2 regions of the Ercella succinigenes genome follow, and region 1 is predicted to be linked to the other one. Evidence: predicted binding sites of a transcription regulator. Region 1 holds the regulator's gene; the other holds the start of a gene.
What was found. The regulator Rex, encoded in region 1, represses fermentation and respiration genes when NADH is low (regulators of the CRP and FNR family bind a similar motif). The targets are predictions, from matches to a motif close to ATTGTTAANNNNTTAACAAT.

Region 1 (3,430 bases):
TTGACTTCCGGTGCATATCTGGTAATTTCAGGGATAATGCTTTTTGTAATGTCAACATTTGTTTGTGCAAGATCCAGACGTGACTGTCCAGGTTTTCTTGGCAGACCAGATGTAAGTACGACTATATCTGATTCAGCAGCATCACTAAAGCTACCAGCATAAATTGTAGCAGGTGGACAAAAAGGAATACCCTGACGTATATCCAACGCCTCGCCCAGTGCTTTCTCTTTATTAACATCAATAATGACAATTTCAGATGCAATTCCATTTACTGCCATTGTATATGCTATTGTCGAACCAACATTACCTGTACCAATAATTGTTACCTTCTTACTCATAATTTGTACCTCCATTATCACTTCACGCAAACGTTTGCAGTAATTTATATTTCTTAATTGTTTCACTAAATACTATAAAGCAGAACACTGTTTAATGGTTATATAAATGAAGCATATCGATATTCTGTTATCGATATGTAGTTATCGATTGTAGAATATCGATATGCTTTTCTGACAATTAGATTTGTGCAATTTGTATATATTGCTAGAAAATTATGCTTTTTTCAAGCTCTTGCTTACCAGTAAAAAGCTCTCCCAAAAATTGTTTGTCCAACTCACTAAAGTTATAATTTTTCTCATAAATCAGAACATCTTTAAACTTTAGATTGATGTCCACACAATGCTTTTGAACAAGATTATATCGCTCAAGCAAATCAGCCGGAACTGGTGAAGCCCACATATAAGAATCGATCTGGTTATTAAGAATCTCAAACTGAGTGAATCGATCATAAACATATATTTTCCTATTTGTAGTTTGTTCTTTTGAACAATCCTTCTGCTTGCTCTGATTAACATAAGGTATATTGTCATCTCCATGAGCAATTTCCAAATATTTATGCAAATCGCAAGAAGTTATTTCTTCTCTATTTGCAAGCGGGCTTCGTGCAGGCACTAATAATACATAGTCATATACCCAGATTGGATCGAAAATAATATTCCTGTCATATAGATAGTCAAGGAAATAATTTTCGTAATTAGCCTGATAACGAATCACACTTATATTACAATCGCCATCTGCAACACAGTCTATTCCTTGTATGGCATTAGTTTCATGAGAACTAATTTCCATTTCTTTGCGCCGATCCAGTTTTCTTGCAAATTCGGTAAAAGCTCGTGCTATGTAGCTGCTTCTGGGAATACATATATTAAATTTTATTTTTTCAGAAGAATCCCCGGTATAAAGCGCTTCCAGTTCATCAACCTGTGCCAATATGCTTCGGGCATATTTGATTAATTTTTCACCTTTTTCCGTAGGAATGACCCCTTTGGAGGTTCTTTTAAAAATTGTAATCCCCAGATTTTCTTCCAATTCTCTTACAGCTTTGCTCAAATTAGGCTGCCCCATAAAAAGGTTATCTGCCGCTTTAGTAATAGAACCAGCTTTTTCTATTTCTATTACATATTTTAAATGAAGGGTGTTCATCGCATTTTACCTCGTTATTTCTTTTAGCTTACGCGACAACAAAGCCAAGGAAGCAGCCATATTTTCGTTTTGCACAAGAATATTATCAGGGGTTGTAAGGTGAACGGGGGCAAAGTTCCATATAGCGAGTATACCCGAATCCAACAAAAGATCACATGTTTGTTGTGCTACAGATACTGGCACAGCAATTATCCCTATATGTATTCTCAAACGTTTACAAAATTCAGGCAACTCTGAAATATTACGGATTGTTTTACCAGATATGTCACTGCCAATTAACTTTTTATCGTTATCAAAAGCCGACACAATATTTAAACCATAGTTTTCAAATCCCTTATAAGAAATCAAAGCTCTTCCCAGAGATCCTGCACCTATAATTACTGCATCCATGAGATTATTATAACCAAGATAGTCTTCCATGTTCTCAATCAGATTCTCTATAACAAAGCCTGTATTCGGCTTGCCTTTGCTGGAACTAATTGCTGCCAGATCTTTACGAACCTGTACTTCATTCAACTTTAATTCCAAAGCAATTGTTTTAGCAGCAATTGCTGACTCTCCAGAATCTCTATATTTTTTCAGAAGCTGTAAATAATAAGGCATTCTTTGCAATGCCTGCACCGAGACAACAACCGATGGTTTTTGATTCCTGTCCATAATTAATCCTTTCGCATATAACAATATATCCTTTATTCTATTCGATATTGCGATATCGATGTCACAATATCGATTGTAGGCAAAATTTGTCATGTTGTCAACTCTATGCCAATCGCTGTGACAAATTTTTTAGACAGGAAAACACCTGGTATTACGCTGTTTTTATCATTTTTATGATGTTATAATTGAATTATGATACATAATCATAGCTAAGTTGATTTTGTATCATATTCGGATTAGCTAATGCTACCTGAATTTTTGTGCTTTTTGATAAGGAGGTGGGAAAATCGCACAAACTCGAAGATAAACAAATATGATCCGTTTTGCTCGCCGGATAATTATTATATATTGCTCCTGGGCGGTCAAAACAGATCTGATGATGTCGTCTAAAAGGGAGGCGCGAAATGAAAAACAGAAAATTACTTTCACTTATAATTGTTTTTGCCATGGTTATTGCTTTATCTACAGCGATTCCAGTGGCACAAGAAAATAATGATTCGATTAATGTAACCTTATCCAGTCCGGCCAGAACCTGGCAAGGGCATGATTTTGAAATTAGATTAACCAACAATGAAGCTTTTCCAATAACTGTATCCTTAACTGAAGGAGAAGATGTTTCTTGGATTAATTCTCAATATGATGGTCAAAAGGCTTTCTGGGTTAATTTAGGGGAAGGCTGGCATCCACTTGATCCTGTGAATTCAGGAGATGAAATATTCGGTGTCAGTGGTGAAACTTATACGGGAAATGAAACTCTTGAAATAGCCCCAGGTGAAACTAAGGTTATTACCAGAATCAGCACCGGCCAGCCTGGAACCTGGCGCGGTTTTTATTTTGGTAATCGTACAGCAAACGTCGTTTTCAGCATTACCGATGATGATGAAAATATACACATATTCAATGGTTCAACAAGCACATCTGTTATATACGAAAACGTTGTATCTGATAAGGTCAATCTCGGTTATTCTGCCGGCGACACTTTAGAAATGTCATTCTCAAATTTCCCAGGCTATTTTGATGAAAACGGACCTAATAGAGACGCTGAAGTATACGGTAATTTCTTTACTACAGCCAGAGTATACTTTATGATTTCTACTGACAAAGCTCCACCCACAATTGATGCACCTGTTTTTGAAGGTACGACCGAAGAAAATGGCAGATATTATATTGACTATCAGGTTGAACAAGGGGCTTTTGATATTACAGGGAAAATTAATCAGAATATACCTGCTGGCTATATAGGTTATGAGATTCATCTTTCGCCTGCACCGGAAGGATATGAAAATTTAAT
Region 2 (3,430 bases), on a different contig from region 1:
AAAGTATACCCGCTATATACAACTTCATCCTCAATTAAAATACTTGAACCAACAAGTTGTGTGCTAGGTGCAACAATATTACTGACTATAGATGACATAAGTGAACTTATCCTGATAGTCTCAAGAGGTAATTCCTCTAAACCATTCTTCTTATTCTTATCAATCGAGAGCAAAGTTTGTTGCAGACGATATTCAGATGATATCATCCTTAGATAATCCTCGATACTTTTGACCATAGTTTCAAGATTCTTGTCGATGAGCCGAAGTTCCCTTACAGCACTGCTCTGAGCTTTATCCATAATTGCTCGAGTAGAGACTTGACTGGCAGAGATTGACAACACAAACAGAGCAACAATAAATATCATCGCATTTAGAATAAAAATCTTATTTCCAAAAGAGATCTTATGAAAAATCTGGTTAATTTTTTTCACAATGAAATTCTCCTGACTTTTCAGCTACTGATTGCTCAAAAACTCACTCAACTACCAGGCAGAACAATGTCGGCTTTTTAAATGGTTACTTTTTCTGGTAATAGCTTCTGTAGACTAAAGGAGTTATGTTTTCGTGCTTTTTAAATACCTTTATAAAATAGCCTGGGGAGCTGAAGCCTAGACTATCACTAATTTGAGATATTGAGAGAGTTGTTTTCTCAAGCCACTGTTTAGACCAATCTATCTTCTGCTTTGCAATAAATGACGTAACACTTTCTCCTGTTTCCTTCATAAATAATCTGCTAAAATGTCCGTTACTGATGTGGCATAATTCGGCTAATTTCTTCTGAGAAAGTGATTCGTTCCTATTATGATATATGTATTCAAATGCTGGTTTAAGTACTGAATTTTTACATTCAAAAGAGCCGGTTGAAACTGATTTGATATATGAGTTTGTGACGGCGCTGTTAAGCTCCTTTTTTATCTGCTCAATATTTTCGATTGGTTGTAATTCATTCCTGTGGCGTCTTGGCAAAGTTTCTTCGTACAGCCTAAGAATAATATTTTTATTCATTGCTTCCTCAACAATATAGTTACATAACCTAAACAGCATTTGTGCTTTTGTATAGATATCATCAAGTGGCAAATAAGGCAATTCATCATATAGCACTTTCAAATTTGGTGATGAGAACATGGTTCTCGAAGGTGAATTGAGTATCTTTTCTAATTTGTCTGACTCTTCTTTTGGATGTAGTTTTACCTGGCCTGCCATTACTGCTCCTATATAATTGTCATTGATTGTTATCGGTATGGCAAGATCAACGATATTACAATGGCACAAATAAATATAGGGAGCTTGATTCCTTACACTTTCAAGACCACCTCTCGAATCACATTTCTGGCAATACTGTGATAATTCAGAGCTATCGCGAACAAATTCACAGAATTTGCGCCGTCCACTATGTTTAGTAATCGGCTTACCCTTATAATCTACCGTGATTATAGCAAGACCTGTTGCTTCAGCCAAAGAATCTTGCAACATCTGCCATTTATCAAGATTTAATATTTGATTTAATCTCATATGTAGATTATCAATCATAATTGCCCTTCTTATCTCTTGACTATTCTGAATATTTTGCCAATTAGTTGTAGCTTCTTCAAATAATTGAACAGAAACTATCGCTAGACACATAGCACAAAACATCCCACCAAAAAGTTGTATATATGCACATTTTATATCACACAATTATAATAAGAAACAAAAACATCATGAAATTACCATTCATAATTACAAATTATACACATAACCCTCTCTTGTAACAAGTCTGCTGTACAACCTAAAATTAAAACATGGAATTCCTAACTAGTCAGATAGCCCAAAGGAGGAAATTAACATGAGAAAATCATTCATTTGCCCTACTAAGTATATACAGGGAGAGAATGAGATATTAAATCTAGGATACTTCGTTGAATCATTTGGTAAATCAGGTTTATTGATTGCACATAGAGATGATGTAAATCGAGTTAAGTCTCAATTGACTAAAACGGCTAAATCTCACGATATAACTTTTGTCGAAAGCGAATTCAGTGGGGAATGCTCACGTGAGGAAATCGCCCGTCTCAAACAAGTAGCTGATGAGAAAAAATGTGATTGTATTATTGGGCTTGGTGGCGGAAAAGCGATTGACACTGCCAAATGTGTTGCTGAGGGCGATGCACTAATTATTGTCCCCACAATTGCAGCTACAGATGCACCCACAAGCCATTCTGCAGTTATCTACACACCAGACGGATCTTTTGAAGACTATGCTTATTTCAAGCAAAATCCTAATGTTGTTCTAATCGATACTACCGTTATTGCCTCTGCTCCTACAAGATTCCTTGTTTCCGGCATGGGGGATGCACTCTCAACCTATTTTGAAGCACGTGCCTGCGCCAAGTCTTTTGCAAATGTTAATGCCGGACTGCCTTGTGGTGCAAATCAGGATGAGAATCTTAAGTCAGTTGGTACTAATACAGCTCTTATACTGGCCAAGCTTTGTTATCAGACTCTGCTGGATGATGGTTTGAAGGCTAAACAAGCATGTGACTGTAATAGAGTCACTGCTGCACTAGAAAATATTATTGAAGCAAATGTTCTGATGTCTGGTCTTGGTTTTGAAAGTGGAGGTTTAGCAGCTGCTCACGCTGTGCATGATGGATTAACAGTGCTTGAGGGTACACATCAGTATTTCCATGGTGAGAAAGTAGCTTTCGGAACTCTGGTTCAATTGGTTCTGGAGAATGCTCCTTCTGTTGAAATTGAGCAAGTACTTGATTTCTGTCTGTCTGTAGGCTTGCCCATATGTCTAGAGGATATTGGTGTTGACAAGATTACGGATGATCAGTTGCAGCAGGTTGCTGAGAAAACCTGTATACCTGAGGAATCGGTGCATAATATGGCTTTTCCCATCACCACCGATGCTGTTGCTGCAGCAATAATTGTTGCAGATCAAATTGGTCGAGAGTATAAGACGGAGATAAAACAATGAAAAAGATTATTAACAAACCAGAAAACACTGTTATCGAAATGTGTAAGGGGATTGTCGATGCGCGGCCAGATCTAAAACTGGACACCAGATATAAATTCATATGCCGCAATAACCTGAATACCGATAAGGTAATTCTCATCAGCGGCGGCGGCAGCGGACATGAGCCAGCACATGCTGGTTTTGTAGGTGAAGGTATGCTTGATGTTGCTGTATGTGGCGATGTCTTTGCATCACCTTCAACCATACAAATTTATAATGCAATTGTAGCTTCTAAGAGCCAAAAGGGAACCCTACTTATCATCAAGAACTACTCAGGCGATTGCATGAATTTTGATTCGGCTGCTGAGATGGCTGCAGAAGATGACGATGTAAACGTGGCAAAAGTCTATGTAAATGACGATATCGCAGTGCAAGATAGTCTCTATACTATTGGCAGGAGAGGTGTTGCTGGCACTGTGCTCGTCCACA

Region 2: AC0KSB_RS10655 (glycerol dehydrogenase) is a predicted target of Rex. The motif match lies at 1,555-1,574, and genes of this name have one in related genera.

Annotation. Positions count from the first base shown of each region.
Region 1 is NZ_CDHP01000040.1:197-3,626, forward strand. It holds gene AC0KSB_RS08765 (lactate/malate family dehydrogenase) at 1-338, opposite strand, end outside; gene AC0KSB_RS08770 (LysR family transcriptional regulator) at 544-1,482, opposite strand; gene AC0KSB_RS08775 (redox-sensing transcriptional repressor Rex) at 1,489-2,139, opposite strand; gene AC0KSB_RS08780 (LPXTG cell wall anchor domain-containing protein) at 2,544-3,430, shown strand, end outside.
Region 2 is NZ_CDHP01000043.1:40,645-44,074, reverse strand. It holds gene AC0KSB_RS10665 (cache domain-containing sensor histidine kinase) at 1-431, opposite strand, end outside; gene AC0KSB_RS10660 (PocR ligand-binding domain-containing protein) at 517-1,530, opposite strand; gene AC0KSB_RS10655 (glycerol dehydrogenase) at 1,826-2,962, shown strand; partial or broken gene dhaK (dihydroxyacetone kinase subunit DhaK) at 2,959-3,430, shown strand, end outside.